3 regions of the Neorhizobium sp. NCHU2750 genome follow, and region 3 is predicted to be linked to each of the others. Evidence: predicted binding sites of a transcription regulator. Region 3 holds the regulator's gene; each other region holds the start of a gene.
What was found. The regulator PhoB, encoded in region 3, activates phosphate uptake and scavenging genes when phosphate is short. The targets are predictions, from matches to a motif close to TGTCATNNANCTGTCAT.

Region 1: phnC (phosphonate ABC transporter ATP-binding protein) is a predicted target of PhoB. The motif match lies at 3,714-3,730, and genes of this name have one in related genera.
Region 2: NCHU2750_RS12090 (DUF47 domain-containing protein) is a predicted target of PhoB. The motif match lies at 5,336-5,352, and genes of this name have one in related genera.

The regions. Positions count from the first base shown of each region.
Region 1 is NZ_CP030827.1:4,122,478-4,129,307, forward strand. It holds gene phnE (phosphonate ABC transporter, permease protein PhnE) at 1-772, opposite strand, end outside; gene phnE (phosphonate ABC transporter, permease protein PhnE) at 772-1,692, opposite strand; gene phnD (phosphonate ABC transporter substrate-binding protein) at 1,843-2,748, opposite strand; gene phnC (phosphonate ABC transporter ATP-binding protein) at 2,834-3,688, opposite strand; gene NCHU2750_RS19825 (DapH/DapD/GlmU-related protein) at 3,804-4,424, opposite strand; gene phnL (phosphonate C-P lyase system protein PhnL) at 4,421-5,143, opposite strand; gene phnK (phosphonate C-P lyase system protein PhnK) at 5,154-5,930, opposite strand; gene NCHU2750_RS19840 (alpha-D-ribose 1-methylphosphonate 5-phosphate C-P-lyase PhnJ) at 5,927-6,823, opposite strand; gene NCHU2750_RS19845 (carbon-phosphorus lyase complex subunit) at 6,820-6,830, opposite strand, start outside.
Region 2 is NZ_CP030827.1:2,482,762-2,489,591, forward strand. It holds gene NCHU2750_RS12065 (DUF2333 family protein) at 8-1,201, opposite strand; gene NCHU2750_RS12070 (hypothetical protein) at 1,348-2,199, opposite strand; gene NCHU2750_RS12075 (pseudoazurin) at 2,359-2,808, opposite strand; gene NCHU2750_RS12080 (thymidine kinase) at 2,943-3,524, opposite strand; gene NCHU2750_RS12085 (inorganic phosphate transporter) at 3,629-4,633, opposite strand; gene NCHU2750_RS12090 (DUF47 domain-containing protein) at 4,633-5,277, opposite strand; gene NCHU2750_RS12095 (NUDIX hydrolase) at 5,405-5,938, shown strand; gene NCHU2750_RS12100 (SDR family oxidoreductase) at 6,054-6,758, shown strand; gene NCHU2750_RS12105 (AAA family ATPase) at 6,801-6,830, opposite strand, start outside.
Region 3 is NZ_CP030827.1:99,666-106,495, forward strand. It holds gene pstS (phosphate ABC transporter substrate-binding protein PstS) at 1-880, shown strand, start outside; gene pstC (phosphate ABC transporter permease subunit PstC) at 953-1,930, shown strand; gene pstA (phosphate ABC transporter permease PstA) at 1,935-2,774, shown strand; gene pstB (phosphate ABC transporter ATP-binding protein PstB) at 2,783-3,577, shown strand; gene phoU (phosphate signaling complex protein PhoU) at 3,656-4,369, shown strand; gene phoB (phosphate regulon transcriptional regulator PhoB) at 4,413-5,096, shown strand; gene NCHU2750_RS00515 (PACE efflux transporter) at 5,178-5,612, opposite strand; gene NCHU2750_RS00520 (GcrA family cell cycle regulator) at 5,820-6,353, opposite strand; gene NCHU2750_RS30270 (hypothetical protein) at 6,587-6,730, opposite strand; gene NCHU2750_RS00525 (aspartate aminotransferase family protein) at 6,760-6,830, shown strand, end outside.

The DNA of each region.
Region 1 (6,830 bases), 300 kb from region 3:
GCGTCTGTAAAAGCTTCGACAGAATATCGGCATGCTGCCAGACATTGTTGCCGAGGAAATCGTCGACCATGTGGCTGATATTGGACCGGGCCGGATCGAGACGGTCGCCGACAGTGGCAAGGGTTGCGAGTTCACCCCAGCTCTTGCCCCAGAAATCTGACTTCGTATCGAACAGGAAATTCGCCCAGCCGAGGAAACGGCGCTGCACATAGACCTGGCTCGAGCGGATTTCGGCCTGGCCTTCGAACCCGTAATAGACAATGACCTTCGACCCGTCCTGGCGGATCGCAGCCGGCGCGCCAAGAGGCGCGGTGGCGGCATCGTCGCTGATCGTCACCGGATAGGATTTGCCGTTGAGGTAGACGTCGACCTGCTTGGTCGTCACGTCTAGACGGTCCTTGTCGCTGCCGAAGGTCACCGTGTAGCCGCCTGCCTGGGTCGGCTGCAGCCAGAAGATGTCGGCACCCTGCCGATATTGGCCGCGGCTCGACCATTGCGCCTTGACCGTGCCGTTGTCTTCGAAGCGAAGGCGCGGCTGGGCCCGCCACGAATACCAGTCCTGCACATAGAGCGAGGCGCGCTCCCACTGGCCGTTCATGAAGGCAGGGCCGACATTGAAGGCGAAGAAGCAGATCACAAGATAGACGATGACCGCCGCAATGCCGGCCACGAACCCGTAACGCTGCATCAACGAGCGATGGAAGACTTGCGGATAGGCAGTACGCAGGCGCTCCCGGTCGGAAGCATTGATGGTCGGAACCGAAGACGTCATCAGGCTGCTCCCCTTCCGAATTCGAAGGACTGGTGGCCGATCAGCCGGCGGCGAAGCCAGGCGGAAAACTGGTCGATGATGATGATGCTGACGAGCAGCAGGATGATGATCGCATAGGTCTTGGCAGCGTGATCGCGGCCGATCGCCAGACGGAAGACTTCACCGATGCCGCCGCCGCCGACCGCACCGATAATGGTCGAGGCGCGCACGTTGATCTCGGCGCGCAGCAGCGTGTAGGAGACGAAGTTCGGCAGCACCTGGGGAACGATGGCGAAACGCACCCGCTCGACCCAGCTTGCACCGGCAGCACGCAAGCCCTCGTCCGGCTTCATGTCGGAATTCTCGACCACCTCGAAGAACAGTTTTCCAAGCGCACCGATCGTATGCACCGTGATCGCGATGATCGCCGCGATCGGGCCGATCGACAGGATCGCCGTCAGCAGGCCGGCAATCACGATCTCCGGGAAGGCGCGCAGGATTTCCATGATGCGGCGCACGACGAAACGCGTCACCCCGGCGCCGACCAGATTGGTCGAGGCAAAGAAGCAGAGCAGGAAGGCAAGGGCTGAACCGATGATCGTCGATACCAGCGCGATGTTGATGGTGATCATCAGCTGGTAGAAGAAATTCGGGATGTAGAGCGAGGCCGTGATGTAGTGGCGATCAGCAGTATAATTGTACTTGAGAGACCCGTCGGCATAGGGCGAGGGCAGGTCGAACATGGCCCGGACGATTTCCATCGGGCTGTCCGGCACGAAACTGCGGATGAAATCGAAGAAGAAGGGCAGCCGCTCGAAGAACTTTCCGGCATTCGCCTCATTGGCAAAGCGCAGCGAGGCAAACAGCACGGCGAGAAAGATAACGATCGAGATCGCCGTGTAGACGCGCCGCGTGCGCAGCTGCTGCCGGTAATGCTGCATCATCATCGATGCCGCGGATCCGAGCGCGCCCTCCCGGGTGCTGATCGGGCCACCATTGTTCCGTTCGCCGACTATTGCCATGATCTGCGCTCTCTCTTGAAAAACGGCGGCGCTGACAAGAGCGCCGCCGCCAGAGGATGGGGATGAAAATCAGCCGCCGATAACCGACTTACGGGCGTCGATGATCGTCTGGTAGAAGGACGCATCGACCTTGATGTAGTCCTTGTTGTCGCCCTGGGTGTAGAACTTGAAGCAATCGTGGTCCTTCTTCGGCAGGTCGAGGAAGAAGGCTTCGATCTTGTCGCGCATGGCTTGCGGCAGCTTGTTGGAGACCATCAGCGGGCCGTTCGGGATCAGCGGCGACTTCCAGATCTGGACAATGTCGTCCATGTCGAGAATGCCCTTGCCGACCATCTGGTGCAGGTTGCCGCCGGTATAGCCTTCTTCCCACTTGCCAACGCCCGAACCGAAGGTCGTGCCGGCATCGAACTTCTTGTCGAGAACGGCGAGGACGAGGTTCTCATGGCCGCCGCCGAAACCGGTTTCGGAGAAATAGTCCTTGACCGGCATGCCGATTTCCTTCGGCAGCGCGACGTTCGGGACGAGATAGCCCGAGGTCGAGTCCGGATCGGCGAAGCCGAGCTTCTTGCCCTTCAGATCTGCGAGCGTCTTGATGCCCGAATCCTTGCGGGCAACCATGATCGAGTAGTAACCGCTCGAACCGTCCGACTGGGTGTAGGTCAGGATCGGGGAGACGGCGTTCGGGTCCTTGATGGCGATTGCGGCATAGGAGGAAGCGCCCATCGAAGCGATGTCGATCGTGCCGCCGAGCAGACCCTGGATGACGCCGTTATAGTCCGGCGACGGGAAGATCTGTACTTCCGGAACGCCGGTCGCAGCCTTCAGGCCATCGGCGACGCACTGGGTGCTGCGGATCTGGTCGGCTTCGTTTTCCGAGCCGTCGAGGCCGATGCGCAGAACCTTGACGTCCTGAGCCATGGCGGAACCGGCGAGCACGGTCAGCGCGACGGCAGAGAGAAGAGCTTTTTTCAGCATGGTGATCTCCTGTTTCCGGTTCGTCCGGAGTTGGGTCATGAAAAGAGTGCCCTTGACGCGGGCTTTACGATCGGCGGTGCGGCTCTCAGGCTCTGGCGCTTGCCAGTGTGCCTTGTCCGGCCAATTCCTGGCCCGCGGCGACCTGCGCGGCGGGAATGTTGATGCTGGTCGAGGTCATCGTCTCGTCGATGCCGGCGCCATCCTTGTCGGAGCCGTAGATCTGCTGGATGGCTTCCGCGTTGAGCGCCGATGGCGGACCGTCGAACACGACGCTGCCCTGGGCCATGCCGATGATCCGCTCGCAATAGCTGCGGGCGGTATCGAGCGTGTGCAGGTTGGTGATGACGGTAATGCCTTCGCGTTCGTTGATGTCGCGCAGCGCATCCATGACGATCTTGGCGTTGAGCGGATCGAGCGAGGCGATCGGCTCGTCGGCCAGAAGCATCTTCGGCGACTGCATCAGCGCGCGGGCGATCGCCACGCGCTGCTGCTGCCCGCCGGACAGCGTGCCGGCACGCTGCATCGCGGTCTGTTCGATACCGAGGCGCTCGAGCGCTGCGATCGCCGCCAGTCGCTCATCGTCGGAAAAAATGTTGAACAGGCTCATCAGCGTCGAGCGGTGGTTCAGCCGGCCGAGCATCACATTGGTCAGCACGTCGAGGCGCGGCACGAGATTGAACTGCTGGAAGATCATCGCGCAGTCACGCTGCCAGTTGCGCAGCCTGGCGCCGCGCAGCGACGATACTTCGGTGCCGCCAAATTGGATCGAGCCGGAACTCGGCTCCTGAAGGCGGTTGATCATCCGCAGAAGGGTGGACTTTCCGGCGCCGGAACGACCGATAATGCCGACCATCTGGCCCTGGGGAATTTCCACGTTGACGGCATTGACCGCAATGCGATCGCCGAAGCGCCGGGTAACATTCCTCAGTTCAAATTTCATTCTTTCACGCCTGTCCAATCCCCTGATGAGAATCGGATTAGACTTGGTTGATGAAGCCTGAATGTCGGATTTATGTCCGTTTTGTTAAAAGCAATCTGGCCCTAAGACCTGTCCGTCAGGTGGAATATCGGGCGATGAAATCCTCCGCCGACAGCATCCGGAAGTCGTCGAGAGCGGTTCTAAGCTTCGAGTGATCCCAGTCCCACCATGCCAACTGGTCCATTTTGCTGCCGATCTCGCTGCTGAAACGTTCGCGGATCAGCCTGGCCGGCACGCCGCCAACGATCGTGTAAGGGGCGACATCCTTCGACACGACGGCACCGGCACCGATCACCGCACCGTTGCCGATAGTGACGCCGGTCAGGATCGTCGCTCCATGCCCGATCCAGGTGTCATGGCCGATGACGACCGGCTTTGATCGTCTGGCGGCAAAATAGTCCGCTTCTTCCGGCTCCAGATCGCCCCAATAGTCTCCGGGCCGGTAGGTGAAGTGATGCAGCGTGGCGCGCTCTACCGGATGGTTTGTCGCGTTGATGCGCACGAAGGCGGCGATATTGGAGAACTTGCCGATCTTCGCGTTCCACAAATGCCCGTGCTCCATGACATAGGAATAGTCGCCGATCTCGCATTCGCGAACCCGGCAATATTCCGTCACCTTCGTATATCTGCCGAGCGTTGTGGCTTCTACCCGTGCGGTCTCATGGATGCTCGGTGTTTCGGATAACAGCCGGCTCATGCTGCAATGGCCTTTCGCGGAGAGAATGCACTGACATCGAGAATGCGGTCGGCTACGGCCTCGCGCACCTCCTCGTCATGGAAGATGCCGAGCATCGCAACGCCCTCTTCCTTCTTGGCGGCGATCATCTCGACCACCACGCGGCGGTTGGTCGCGTCGAGCGAGGCGGTTGGCTCATCGAGAAGCAGGATGCGGTGGCTGGTAATGAAGCCGCGGGCGATGTTGACCCGCTGCTGCTCGCCACCGGAGAATGTGGATGGCGGCAGCGACCAGAGTTCGCGCGGCAGGTTGAGTCGCGAAAGCAGCTGGGCTGCATTTTCCCTGGCAACGGCAGCCTCGATACCGCGCGCGACGAGCGGTTCGGCAACCACGTCGATCGCAGCCACACGTGGCACGGTACGCAGGAACTGGCTGACATAACCCATGGTGTGGCGGCGCACGTCGATGATCGTGCGCGGGTCGGCGCTGGCGATATCGATGATCCGGTCCCCCTGAACACCTTTGTGGTCCACCAGGATCTGCCCCGCATCGACGGCATAATTGCCGTAGAGCATCTTCAGGATCGAGCTCTTGCCGATACCAGATGGGCCTCCGAGCACGACGCATTCGCCGGCGGCGACCGAAAAATTCACATCGTTGACGACCGGCAGCTTGATGCCGTCGCGCAGATGCATGGTGAAGCTCTTGAAGACTTCCGAGACGACGAGGGGTGTAGTCATCAGGCCCTCCTTACACTTGCAGGATCGAGGAAACGAGAAGCTGGGTATAGGGCTCGCGCGGATCGTCGAGCACCCGGTCTGTCAGGCCGTGTTCGATCACGTGACCGTCCTTCATCACCATCATCCGGTGCGACAGCAGGCGGGCAACCGCCAGATCATGGGTGACGACGATCGCCGCCAGCCCGAGATCGTTGACGAGGCCGCGCACCAGGTCGAGCAGCCGCGCCTGCACCGAGACGTCGAGACCGCCGGTCGGCTCGTCCATGAAGACAAGGCGCGGGCCGGTCACGAGGTTGCGGGCGATCTGCAGCCTCTGGCGCATGCCGCCGGAGAATGCGCGCGGCTGATCGTCGATACGGTCGGCGGAAATCTCCACCCGGCCAAGCCAGTCCGTCGCCGTCTCGCGGATCTTGCCGTAATGCCGGTCACCGACCGCCATCAGCCGCTCGCCGACATTGGCGCCGGCAGAAACGGTCATCCGCAGCCCGTCGGCCGGATTCTGGTGGACGAAACCCCAGTCGGTGCGCATCAGGAAGCGCCGTTCCGCCTCGCTCATCCGGTAGAGATCGCGGAAATTGCCGTCGCGCATCCGGTATTCGACGCTGCCGGCGGTCGGCAGGAGGCGGGTGGATATGCAGTTGAGCAGCGTCGTCTTGCCGGAACCGGATTCGCCGACGATGGCCAGAACCTCGCCCGGCCAGAGCTCGAAATTGACATCCTTGCAACCGATCCGGCTGCCATAGAACTTCGATACGCCGCTGACCTTGAGAAGGGGAAGGTCACTCATTCTGCTGCCTCCTGGCCCTTGGCTTGTTGCTGCGCCGGCATCGCACCGACATGTCCGTGATTGCGGCGATCCTCGCAATGGTCGGTGTCGGAGCAGACGAACATCCGTCCGCCGCGGTCGTCGAGGATGACCTCGTCGAGATAGACGCCATGCGCTCCGCAGAGCGCGCAGTCCTGCTCGAAGGCTTGAATTTCGAACGGGTAGTCCTCGAAGTCGAGGCTGACGACCTCCGTATGCGGCGGCACCGCATAGATGCGTTTTTCGCGCCCGGCGCCGAAAAGCTGCAGCGCATCCGACATGTGCATTTTCGGATTGTCGAATTTCGGCGTCGGCGACGGATCCATGACGTAGCGCCCATCGACCTTCACCGGATAGGCATAGGTCTTGGAAATGCGGCCATTGATGGCAATGTCCTCGTAGAGCTTCACATGCATCAGGCCGTATTCTTCCAGCGCATGCATCTTCCGCGTCTCGGTCTCGCGCGGCTCAAGGAAGCGCAACGGTTCCGGGATCGGCACCTGGTAGACGAGGACCTGATCCTCGCTAAGCTTCTGCTCGGGGATACGATGGCGTGTCTGGATGATCGTCGCATCCTTGGTATGTGTCGTCACCGCAACCTCGGCGACCTTCTGGAAGAAGGCGCGGATCGAGACGGCATTCGTCGTGTCGTCGGCGCCCTGATCGATGACTTTCAGCACATCCTCCGGGCCGATGATCGAGGCGGTCACCTGTACGCCGCCGGTGCCCCAGCCATAGGGCATCGGCATTTCTCTGGAGGCGAATGGCACCTGATAGCCGGGTATCGCAATCGCTTTCAGGATCGCCCGACGGATCATCCGTTTCGTCTGTTCGTCGAGATAGGCGAAATTGTAGGTGGCGAGATCGGCAGTCATTCTGCAG
Region 2 (6,830 bases), 1.9 Mb from region 3:
CCGCCTCTCAGCGATCGAGAACCGAGCGGATTTCGACGAGGTTGGAGCGGATCCTCAGCGTATAGAAGCCCATCACTGCCAGATGGGTCGGCATGATCCAGCCATCCTCTGCGCCATTCGAGATGATCGCCGGCTGAACGCGCAGCGCCGCCTGCATCTGCTTCAGCGTATCGCTCCACAAGGTTGTCAGATTACGCTCGCGAATGACCTGCGAGAAATCGGCGCCGACACCCGACAGGATGGCATAGTAGCCGTAGATCTGCCCATAGGCGAACCAGAACCGGTCGTCGGCACGCGTATCGAACCAGCCGCCGCCATGGTTCTCGGACCGCTCGCGCAGGATGGCGGCAGTCGAGCCGAGATCGTTGGCCACCCGGTCGATGAACTGCACCAGATTGTCGGCGCGGCTGTCGAACAGCGCCGTGCAATTGCCGAGATCGACATTGAAGGCCCGCAGGTTCTTGATCGCGGTGCGATAATAGCTCGGCGTCGGCGTCTTCGGCCCGAACGGGCTCAGGCCGAAATACCAGGAATATTCGTCGAACTGCAGATTGCTGCGCGCATCCTGCAGGTTGCTGTTGATACCCGACGTGCCGCGAACGCGCGCCAAGGTGTCGACCAGTTCGACAGTCGTGCGGCGCACCGCCTGGTTCACGCCGCGCTGGAACGAGGCCTTGTTGTCGAGAAACGGCGTATGATCCCAGTCGATGCCGAAAAAGCCCAGCCGGTAGAGAAGCATGGAGGATATCCACGCATTCTGGTTGACGCTCATGTCGGTCAGGTCGGCGGCAGCATCTGCAATGGCAGACGTCTGGCACTGTTTCGGCGCAGCAGCTTGGCTGCCGGCGGCGGTCCCCGAAACCGGGGCAGCCTCGCTGGCCGCTGGAGTTGCGGCTTGGGCAGGAACGCCCGTTTCCGGCAGTTCCTGCCCAGCCGGGATGTTGCGCTCGTTCCAGCGATAGGCGTCAACGAAATTCGGATTGAACCCGCTCCACACCTGCGTCTGCCAGACGAAATAGCCATAGAATGCGACAAGCACGACGACCACCGCAGCGATCGGCGTCTTCACCCACAGGTGCCGTCCCCTATACCATCCACCTGCCGCCATCAGCGGCCAGACCAGCCAGGCGATCAAGACCCGCAGCACGCGTCTGGCGGCCGCTGCAAGGCCTCGAAAAACTCCACTGATCCAACCGGGCATCAAGTCCTCCTGAAGCTGCCATCGTTACCGATGAGATATGACGCCGGCCGCATGAGTACAACAGCAGCCGGGAACAAAGCCGAAAGATCATGATGGCGAAAACGTCGCAAGCCCCGCGAAAGGGAAAGGCTCGCGCCAGACCATTCTCACCCAGGTGAAAAGCGCTCGGCAAAGGCAAGATCGATGCCGCGGCGACTGTCAGCCAGCCTTGCCCCCGGCAGCACATCCTTTGCCAGCCGGGCAACGGCATCCCCGAAATAAGGATAGGTGTCAGCCATCAGCTGATGCGCATCCCGGTCGCGTCGGAAGGACAGAAGAACGGCATAGTGATCCAGCAGTCTTTCGACATCGAAGGTCAATTTATGCAGAAGCAGCGTCAGGTCGCGAACACCAAGATTGAGGGTATCGACGACGCTTGCGGCGAGTGTCGCAACCTGAACGACGCCCCCGGCCCCGGCACCCTCCATTTGGTCCGGGCCGCCACGCGTGCGGGGAATGGCGTCAAGCAGCGCCTCGGCCATCGCACGCTGGGCCATCACATTGCGTCGCTGCGTGGCGATGCGGCCGGCAAGCCGATCGGCCCGGCCAAGCGACGTCTTCAGCCGCTCGATATCGCCCGCCATCAGCGCCCGCCGCTCTATCCTCCGCCGCATCGCCTTCTTCGACCAGAAACCGATCAGCGCATCGCTGCGCAGCGGCACTTCACGCCGGTCGAAATTGAGCCTCTCCTTTTCGATCGTGGCGGCAATGCCCGACACGACCAGCGCCAGCCGGTCATGGACGCTGCGCTGCCGCTCGATCAATCCGAGCCGGATCTCGTCGAGTGCGGCAAACTCTCCGCTGTCGCCGGCCACGGCGTCCTTCGATGCGCCACCGGTCACATGGCCGAGCACGGCCACCATGTCCGCGCCGGCCGAAAGCACCGCCTTCAACTCCGCATCGAGCGTACTGGCCTTATCCTCGAAAGATCCGGAACCGCCCATCCCCTGCCGCTCCATTTTCCGCCTCCATGCCTCCCGCAGGGCCCACTGGCATTTCGGACAAGAAATAGGGCCGCTGCGCAATTTAGCGACAACGGCCCGGCAACAATATTTAGGTGATGAAAAAGAAAATGCTTAGGTAATGAAAAGGGTCTTGTTTCTTACGTCTTATGAAAATCAGAGACCGAGTTTGGCCACTTCGGCATCCAGCCGGTCCTTGGCCTTCTTCGGCATTTTTGCAGCCTTCACCGCATCCAGATTGGCCGGTGCATCACCGACCACCACCAGTGCCACCATGCCCATGCCGAAATGCGGCGTGCACTTGAAGACATAGGCGCCCGGCTTGTCGACGGTGACCGAAACGTCCTGGCTGATCTTGCCCTTGACGTCCGCCACCCCATCCGGAACGAGGCCGGCAATCGAGGCCACGTCATGCCCCTTGTCGGTGGCGACGAACTTGATGGTATCGCCGACAGCCGCCTTGACTGCTGCCGGTTCGAACACCATCGCCTCGCCATCGGCACCCTTGTTGAGCATCTTGATCTCGATCTCGGCGGAGAATGCCGGCATGGCCATGAGGGCAGCAACGGCTGCAAGAATGATGGTCTTGAGGATCGTTCTGCTCATTAAATTCTCCTGCGAGGGTTCGCGTTTCGATCGCGATGACTGCGTTTTAACGCCAAAAGGCCATCGTGCTTTGACATTGGTCAACGGCGGGGGGATAACCCGTATTTTTGGTGGCGTGAGCGCCACCAGGGGCGTCAGTGGCAACGCATCTTGTCTTCCCAATGGCGCCGGCAGAGCGACACATATCGCTCGTTGCCGCCGACCTCGACCTGCGCGCCCTCGCGGATCACTTCGCCTTCGGCATCGACCCTGACGACCATGGTGGCCTTGCGACCGCAATGGCAGATCGTGCGCACCTCGCGCAATTCGTCGGCAATGGCGAGCAGCTCGTATGAACCGGGAAAAAGCTTGCCCTGAAAATCCGTTCTCAGGCCATAGGCCATGACGGGAATGCCGATCCGGTCTGAGATCCGCGCCAGCTGCCAGACCTGCTCGGCGGAGAGAAACTGCGCTTCGTCGACGAAGACGCAGGCCAGCGGCTCCTCGCCATGCATGGCGGTGATCGCGGCAAAAAGGTCGTCCTCGGAACCGAAGGGGATGGCATCCGACGACAGGCCGATCCGGGAGGAAACCCTCCCCTTGCCGGCACGGTCGTCGAGCGCGGCGATGAAGATCGCCGTGCGCATGCCCCGTTCCCGATAGTTATAGGAGGCCTGCAAGAGCATGGTCGACTTGCCGGCATTCATCGTCGCGTAGTGAAAATAGAGCTTGGCCATGCCGGGCTTTGTCCTACTCCCCCGCAACAAGCGGAAGACCGGGCCGCCGATAGTCACAGATATTTACGGCAAGCCGCCTGCTGCCCAACCGAACAGCAAATCAATCAGCCGAACAGCGAGGCGATGACATAGGTGAGATAGGAGATGATGGCCGCCGCCGGCATGGTGACGACCCATGCGATCACGATATTGCCAGCCAGCCCCCAGCGCACCGCTGAGACGCGCCGGGCCGCCCCGACGCCGACGATCGCGCCGGTGATCGTGTGCGTGGTCGAAACCGGGATGCCGAGCCATGTCGCGCCGAACAGCGTCAGCGCCCCACCCGTCTCGGCGCAGAAACCCTGCATCGGGTTGAGCCGGGTGATCTTCGAACCCATCGTGTGGACGATGCGCCAGCCACCAAACAGGGTGCCGAGCGCCATGGCCGACTGGCAGGAGATCACAACCCAGAACGGCACGTAGAAAGTGCCGCCGAGATGGCCCTGTGTGAACAACAGCACGGCGATGATGCCCATCGTCTTCTGCGCGTCATTGCCGCCATGGCCGAGCGAATAGAGCGAGGCGGAGGCGAATTGCAGGATGCGAAACGTCCGGTCGACGGCAAACGGCGTCTGCTTCACGAAGATCCACGAGACGATGAGGACGAGGACCAGCGCCAGAAAAAAGCCGATCGCAGGCGACATGAAGATCGCGCCAATCGTCTTGAGCAAACCCGCCCAGACGATTGAATTGAATCCGACTTTTGCCAGTCCCGCCCCGACCAGCCCGCCGACCAGTGCATGCGAGGAACTGGAGGGAATGCCGAACACCCAGGTGACGATATTCCAGACGATCGCCCCCATCAGCGCCGCAAAGATCACCTGCGGCGAGACGATCGCCGGATCGATGATACCGGTTCCGAGCGTCTCGGCGACATGCAGCCCGAAGAACATGAAGGCGATGAAGTTGAAGAAGGCCGCCCAAGCCACCGCATATTGCGGTTTCAACACGCGGGTCGAGACGATCGTCGCGATCGAATTGGCCGCATCGTGCAAGCCGTTGAGAAAATCGAAGAACAGCGCAATGCCGATCAAACAGGCAAGCAGCGGAAAGGCCAGCGTCACATCCATCAGACGTTCTCGATCACGATGCCGCTGATCTCGTTGGCAACGTCCTCGAAGCGGTCAGCGACCTTTTCCAGTTCGCCATAGATCTCGCTGCCGATCATGTAGGCCATCGCATTGCCGGTCCTGCCATGCCGCTGGAACAGATCCTTCAGCCCTTGATCATGCAGTTCATCGGAACGGCCCTCCACGCGGGTGACTTCCTCGGCAATCGTGCTCAGCCGCTGCGCATTGGCACCGAGCTTGTCGAGCAGCGGCACCGCTTCGGCGACCAGATGCGCCGCCTTGACGATCTCCTCGCCCATCTGCTTCATCAGCGGATCGAAGCTCGTCTGCTCGAACAGGCGGATCGTCTTGACCACCTTGTGCATCATGTCGATCGCATCATCCATCGACTGGATCAGGTCCTTGATGTCGCCGCGATCGAAGGGCGTGATGAAACTGCGGCGCACGGCCAAGAGAACGTCGCGGGTGATATTGTCGGCACGATCCTCGAGCGCTACGATACGCTCGCAATTCTTGGCCACATCCTCTCCGTTCAAAAGATGGCCGAGCGCTTCCGCCGCGTCGACGACTGTCCGCGCGTGCGCCGAGAACATGTCGAAGAACTTGTCCTCGCGCGGCATCAATTTCCGGAAAACGCTCATCATCTGCTGGTCCTCGGTATCGCCCTGGCAGCACATCCCGGTGGATGCGCTGCGGCGCCACTGTCACAAAACTGTCATAAATGCTATCGGGCCGCTGGAATCAACTGTGAAAATCGGCATTTAAACGGGCATGAAACCTGTCAAGAAAGTTTCCCGGCCACCGGAAGGCAAGCCGAAGACCCTGCTGCAGCAGCTGGCGCAGATGCCGGACAAGCTGTTTTCCGGCGAGTTCCGCCTGCAATATGCGGCACTCTGCTACAGGTTTCCCGCCAATGCAGACGACGCCGAGATCCTTGTCATCACCTCGCGCGACAGCGGTCGCTGGGTCATCCCCAAGGGCTGGCCGATGAAGAAGAAAAAGGCGCATGAGGCTGCTGAAATCGAAGCCTGGCAGGAGGCCGGCGTGCGTGGCAAGGCCAAGAAAACGCCTGTCGGCCGCTACACATATCTCAAATGGCTGGACAATGGCGATGTCGCCCCCTGCACGGTCGAAGTCTTCCCCGTCGAGGTGACGGACATCGACCGGAACTTCAAGGAGCGCGGCCAGCGGCAGATCGCCTGGGTCTCGCCGGAAGAGGCAGCCCACCGGGTTCGCGAGGTCGAGCTCAAATCGATCATCATCGACTTCAAGCCGAAGCGGAAGAAGTCCCCTAAGGCGGGCTGACCCCCGCCACACCACGGCCGCGCCAGCGGAGAAGGGCTTTGCAGCCGGTCGCGACCGGATGATATGCAGGATGCCGCAGTCGATCAGCCAGCATCCAGCAGCGAAGGAGCTTCCCATGGCAGTAGAAAAAGTAGCGATCATCACCGCCGGCGGCAGCGGCATGGGGGCAGAATCGGCCCGCAGGCTGAGCGCCGACGGCTTCAAGGTCGCGATCCTGTCGTCATCCGGAAAGGGCGAGGCTCTCGCTCATGAGTTGGGCGGCATAGGCGTCACCGGCTCCAACCAGTCGCCCGACGACCTGAAGCGCCTTGTCGACACCGTGATGGAGAAATGGGGCCGCGTCGATGCGCTGGTCAACAGTGCCGGCCACGGCCCGCGCGCCGGGATCACCGCAATCACCGACGAACAGTGGCATACGGCACTCGACGTCTACCTGATGAACGTCATCCGCTCGGTGCGCCTTATTACCCCGATCATGCAGGCACAGAAATCCGGCGCGATCGTCAACATCTCCACCGCCTGGGCCTTCGAGCCCTCGGCGATGTTCCCCACCTCGGCGGTCTTCCGTGCCGGCCTTGCCGCCTATACGAAGCTCTATGCCGATACCTATGCGGGCGAGAATATCCGCATCAACAACATCCTGCCCGGCTGGATCGACAGCCTGCCGGCCACAGAGGAACGCATTGATGCCGTGCCGATGAAACGCTACGGCACCAGCGCCGAAATCGCCGCCACCGTCTCCTTCCTCGTTTCCGAGGGATCCGGCTACATCACCGGCCAGAACCTCAAGGTCGATGGCGGCCTGATGCGCTCGGTCTGATGCGTTCGGTCTGAGCCGAAAGACAGGACACCGGTTGCAGCCTCACCCCTGCAGCCGGTCCAGTACGAAATC
Region 3 (6,830 bases):
GGAAACCGGCAACGGCCTGAACTATCAGTCGATCGGTTCCGGCGGCGGCATCAAGCAGATCAAGGCAAAGACGGTCACCTTCGGTGCCACCGACGCTCCGCTCAAGGGCGAAGACCTCACCTCGACCGGCCTTGCACAGTTCCCGATGATCATGGGGGGTATCGTTCCCGTTGTGAATATCGAAGGCGTAAAGCCGGGCGAAATGGTTCTCGACGGCAAGACCCTTGCTGACATCTTCCAGGGCACGATCACCAAGTGGGACGATGCTGCCATCAAGAAGCTGAACCCGAACGTCAAGCTGCCGTCGCAGGCTATCGCTGTCGTTCACCGTTCTGACGGTTCGGGCACCACCTTCAACTTCTCCACCTATCTGGCCGACGTTTCGGCTGACTGGAAGGATAAGGTTGGCGTCAACACGGCTCTCGAATGGCCGGTCGGTATCGGCGCCAAGGGCAACGAAGGCGTTGCTGCCAACGTCGGTCAGACGGCAGGTTCGATCGGTTACGTCGAATACGCCTATGCCAAGCAGAACAAGCTGATCTTCACCGACATGATCAACAAGGACGGCAAGAAGGTCGAGCCGACCTCCAAGACCTTCGCTGCTGCTGCTGCCAACGCCGACTGGAACTCCCAGCCGGGCTACGGCGTCATTCTCGCCAACCAGCCGGGTGCCGACTCCTGGCCGATGACCGCATCGACCTGGGTTGTTCTCTACAAGACCCCGGACGACAAGGCTGCTACCGCCGAAGCTCTGAAGTTCTTCGCCTGGTCCTACGAAAAGGGCACCAAGCTTGCTGACGAACTCGACTACATCCCGATGCCGGAAAAGGTCGTCAAGAGCGTTGAAGCCATGTGGGCAAAAGACGTCGCTGCAAAGTAATGTGACTGGATGGGGGCGCGTTCGTCGCGCCCCCTTTCCCTCCTCAACCGGCCAAACTTCAAGGACTGGAGCATGACTTTGGCAATCGCGGAGCGCGTCGATAGCAGACGCGAAAAAGTGGTTCGGCATTTCGCCCTGACCGATACCATCTTCCATTGGGCCTGCCGCCTGGCTGCCATCATCGTCCTTGTGATCCTCGGCGGCGTCTTCGTGTCGCTGGTCACCGGTTCCTGGACGGCGCTTACGACCTTCGGTCCCGCTTTCCTGACGACAGAGCGCTGGAGCCCCGTGGCCGAGACCTTCGGTGCGCTTGCGCCGATCTACGGCACGCTCGTCACCGCCGCCATCGCCATCGTCATCGCCGTTCCGGTCGGCATCGGCATCGCCGTCTTCCTGACCGAACTCTGCCCGCGCCCGCTGCGTCGCCCAATCGCCATTGCCGTCGAGCTTCTCGCCGGTATTCCGTCGATCATCTACGGTATCTGGGGCCTGTTCGTCTTTGCACCCTTCCTGCAGGCGACCGTCCAGCCCTTCCTCATCAATCTCTTCGCCGATGTGCCTGTCCTCTCCGACATTTTTGCCGGACCGCCCTATGGTATCGGTGTTTTGACCTCGTCGCTGATCCTGGCCATCATGATCCTGCCGTTCATCGCCTCGATCACCAGGGACGTGTTCGATACGGTTCCGGGCGTTCTGAAGGAATCTGCCTACGGCATCGGCTGCACCACCTGGGAAGTCATCCGCCGCATCGTCATCCCGCATACGCGGGTCGGCATCATGGGCGGCGTCATGCTGGCTCTCGGCCGCGCACTCGGTGAAACCATGGCCGTCACCTTCGTGATCGGCAACTCGCACCGCCTGAGCGCATCGATCATCGCGCCCGGTACGACGATTTCGGCAACGATCGCTAACGAATTCACCGAGGCTGACGGCGATCTCTACGTATCGTCGCTGATGTCGCTCGGCCTCATCCTCTTCTTCATCACCTTCCTCATTCTGGCAGCCGCCCGCTACATGCTGCTGCGGATGGGTCGCCAGGCAGGAGCTTGATCTCATGAGCACGATCTATGCACGCCGAAAGGCCACCAACGGATTGATGATGGGTCTCTGCGTCGCCGCTGCCGCAATCGGCCTCGCCTGGCTGGCACTCATCCTCGGGGCGCTGCTCTACAAGGGGCTGGCTGGCGTCAATCTCGCCGTCTTCACCGAAATGACCCCGCCTCCGGGTTCCGCCGGCGGTCTGCTCAATGCCATCTATGGCAGCGTGATCGTCTCGATCATCGCCATGATCATCGGCACGCCGATCGGCATCCTTGCCGGCACCTACATGGCTGAATACGGACGCTTCAGCAAGCTGACCATGATCGTGCGCTTCATCAACGATATCCTTCTCTCGGCGCCGTCGATCATCATTGGCCTGTTCGTCTACGAATTGCTGGTCCGTCCGATGGGGCATTTCTCGGGCATTGCCGGCTCCGTGGCGCTCGCGATCCTGGTTGTCCCGGTTGTCGTCCGCACCACCGAAGACATGCTGAACCTCGTGCCCAACGCCCTGCGCGAAGCCGGGACCGCGATCGGTGCGCCGCGCTGGATCGTCATCCGCTCGGTCGGTTATCGCGCTGCGATGTCGGGCATCGTGACGGGTGTGCTCCTGGCCATCGCCCGCATTTCGGGCGAGACGGCACCGCTTCTCTTCACGGCTCTGAACAATCAGTTCTGGAGCAGCAATCTCAATGCGCCGATCGCCAGCCTGCCGGTTACTATCTTCCAGTTCGCGCTGAGCCCCTATGCCGAATGGCAGCAGCTTGCCTGGACCGGTGCCCTCATCATCACCCTCACGGTTCTGTCGCTGAGCATCATCGCCCGCAGCCTCACCGGACGTAAAGAAGGATAATGACCGAAATGGTTTCCTTGGAAAAAGTTGCTCCGCAGAATGTCTCCGACCGCGCCAAGATCGAGATCAAGAATCTCAACTTCTACTACGGTGAATCGAAGGCCCTGAAGGACATCTCGATGGTCCTGCCCGAGCGCAGCGTCACCGCCTTCATCGGTCCGTCGGGCTGTGGCAAGTCGACCCTGCTGCGTGTGTTGAACCGCATCTACGAACTTTACCCGAAGCAGCGCGCCGACGGCGAAGTTCTGGTCGACGGCAAGAACATTCTCGACCGCAACCAGGACCTCAACCTGCTGCGCACCAAGGTTGGTATGGTGTTCCAGAAGCCGACGCCGTTCCCCATGTCGATCTACGAGAACATCGCCTTCGGCGTCCGTCTCTATGAACAGGTCTCCAAGGCAGAGATGGACGAGCGCGTCGAGGCGGCACTGCGCCGTGCGGCCCTGTGGAATGAAGTCAAGGACAAGCTGAATGCCAGCGGCACAAGCCTTTCCGGTGGTCAGCAGCAGCGCCTCTGCATCGCCCGTACCGTTGCCGTCAAGCCGGAGATCATCCTGCTCGACGAGCCGGCATCGGCTCTCGACCCGCTCTCGACCGCAAAGATCGAGGAACTGATCGACGAACTGCGCGCCGAATACACGATCGTCATCGTCACCCACAACATGCAGCAGGCTGCCCGCGTCTCGCGCCAGACCGCCTTCATGTATCTCGGCGAGCTGATCGAATTCGACGAGACGGCGAAGATCTTCACCTCTCCGCGTGAGAAGCGCACCCAGGATTACGTCACCGGCCGCTTCGGCTGATCGGTTTCGTTTCAGGCCCAAAACCCTGCGACCCAGTCGCACGATTTTCGTGAATATTGTTTCCGGAAGGACCCGAAGATGGCTTCGACCCACACGCTATCGGCTTTCGATGAAGAACTGCAATACCTGACCCGCCGCATCTCCGAAATGGGCGGCCTGGCCGAGCAGATGTGCGGCGATGCCGTGCGTGCCCTGGTCAATTCGGACTCTTCGCTGGCGCAGAAGGTAATCTCCGACGACGTGATCCTCGACCACGGCGAACGCGAGATCCAGGACAAGGCGATCAGCACCATTGCCCGCCGCCAGCCGGTTGCGGCAGACCTGCGCGAAATCGTCGGCACACTGCGCATCGCAGCCGATCTGGAGCGCGTCGGCGATCTCGGCAAGAACACCGCCAAGCGCGTCATCGCGGTGCAGGGCACCGGCGTACCGCGCAAGCTCGCCCGCGGCATCGAGCATCTGTCCGATCTGGCGCTCGTCCAGCTCAAGGAAGTGCTGGACGTCTATGCCAGCCGTTCGGCGGAGAAGGCCGAAGCCATCCGCCTGCGCGACGAAGAGATCGACGCAATGTACACGTCGCTGTTCCGCGAGCTTCTGACCTACATGATGGAAGATCCGCGCAACATCACCACCTGCACGCATCTGCTGTTCTGCGCCAAGAACATCGAGCGCATCGGGGACCACGCGACCAATATCGCAGAAACCATCTACTACATTACGACTGGTGCCCAGCCGGAAGGCGAACGTCCGAAGGACGATACGTCGAACACGGTCGGTGCTCTCGCCAACTGAGCCCTTTGGGCTCGGTGGGCTGATGTGACGGAGCGAATTGAGCATGCAGCCAAGAATTGCTGTCGTGGAAGACGAGGAAGCGCTGAGCGTCCTCCTCCGCTATAATCTCGAAGCCGAGGGCTACGAGGTCGAGACGATCTTGAGAGGGGATGAAGCCGAGATCAGGCTGCAGGAACGTGCGCCTGACCTTCTTATCCTCGACTGGATGCTTCCCGGCGTGTCGGGTATCGAGCTTTGCCGGCGTCTACGCATGCGGCCCGAAACCGAGCGCCTTCCCGTCATCATGCTGACGGCACGCGGCGAGGAGAGCGAACGTGTTCGCGGATTGGCCACCGGTGCCGACGATTACGTCGTCAAGCCATTCTCGACGCCGGAGCTGATGGCTCGCGTCAAGGCGATGCTGCGCCGCGCCAAGCCCGAAGTTCTCTCCAGCGTCTTGCGCTGCGGAGACATTGAGCTCGATCGCGAAACGCACCGCGTTCATCGCAAGAGCCGTGAAGTCCGTCTCGGGCCGACGGAATTCCGCCTTCTGGAATTCCTGATGACTTCGCCCGGCCGCGTCTTTTCCCGCTCGCAGCTTCTCGATGGCGTCTGGGGCCATGACATCTACGTCGACGAACGCACCGTCGACGTCCATGTCGGCCGCCTGCGCAAGGCGCTCAACTTTTCCAACATGCAGGATGTCATCCGCACCGTTCGCGGCGCGGGCTATTCGATGGAGTCTTGATCGGACGTCGATCGCAACGTGTGAAATCCCGGCCCGAGCGTGATCACTCACCTCGGGCTGTTTTCGTTTCTGTCGTAACCTTCAGGCTCTGGCCTGCTCTCGCCATTCGGGCAGGGGGAATAGCCTGTCATAGGCCAGATTGAAGAAGAAGGCATAGACCAGGTAAAACAGCGCGAAAGATATATCCATCACCAGTGCCTGGAGGAGGCCGACGCCGAGATACCAGGCGATGAACGGCATCAGCACGATCAGCAGGCCAAGCTCGAACAGCACCGAATGCGCGACCCGCAGCCACACGCTTTTCTGCGTGCCGCCGCGAAATTTCTGCATCAACTGGTCGAAGCCGAGATTGTAGAGATAGTTCCAGCCCGTCGCCACCGTGGCCGAGACGATGCCGACGACACCAATATGGCTGACCGGCAGGCCGAACACGAATGCCGCCAGCGGCGTGAAGATCGCAAGTCCGATGATTTCGAAACTGATGGCGTGGCGAATATGATCGCTTGTGCTGCGCATGTCTGCAAACCCCATGGGCTCTGCCGGGTCGTCCCGGCGATTGATACCCGTTCTGGGGGAGGCCGTCCTCACGGCACATCAGATAGTGGTTTGAAAGCCTGTCCGCAAGTTTTCTCTGGCGCCGCGGTGTCGCAGGTCGCTCGCCCGATTGCGGCAAACAAAAAAGCGGGCTTCGAGCCCGCTTTTTCCAGAAGATCCAGCCTTGGATCAGGAGCGTGTTGCAGCCTTGCGGCGGTCGTGGACCGGCTGATAGGCGAGCTTTGCATGATAGTTGCAATAGGGCGAGGAGTCCGGGGACTCGCAGCCGCAGAAGTGGAATTCGTCGGTCAGCGGATCGCCGACCGGCCACTTGCAGGTGCGTTCGGTCAGTTCGGTCAGGGCAAGCTTGCGGGAGATCGGAACGACGACGTTGGAAGCCGGGCGATAGACCAGTTCCTGCGATGCCTCGAACTCGACCTCTTCCTTGAGTGCCGTAGCACCGACCGGGCGAGCAATCGTGCGGGTGGGCGCGCGACCAGCAAAGCTCGGAGCCCGGGGAGCGGCAGCTGCAGGGCGCTTGGGAGCGCGGTTGGTCGGAACGGTGCCGCCGGCCTTTGCGCGACCCGGCAGGTTGAGGCGGTGGACCTTGCCGATGACGGCATTGCGGCTGACGCCACCAAGCTGCGCCGCGATCTGGCTGGCGCTCAGGCCTTCGGCCCATAGCCTCTTGAGTTTCTCGACGCGCTCGTCCGTCCAGTTCATGCCCGTTCTCCGCCTTTGAACGTTGGTGGCATGCAGAATCCCTCACCATTGCCGCGGAAGACATTCCGCAACACGCACTACATCTATGCTTTTGGTGACTAGTTCCGCCGCATGCAGTCTAGTAATTGATCATTAACCTAGAGGTCGGCGGACTCCGTGACAAGAGTCCCCGGAATCGCCGCGAATCGTTTTCCGGGTTTTCCCCAACTTGCTTTCTGAGAGAGTCATTTTTGTCACAGCTTCGGCCGACCGAAATTTCGGCTGAAATGGCACTCAAATTGCCGTGTTTTCATGACTTTTGTTGACTTTCCCCAGGTGAATGGTGATAGTGCCGCCGCCGCCCCGTGGGCGGCATTTTGATTTTCTGGAATGTCCATTGCTGGACGCCTTAGGAGTGATTGTCGCCATGGCTGAATCTGCGCTTTTCGACACGTTTGCCCGGGCCCCCCTGCGCTTCGAGCGCGGCGAGGGTGTATG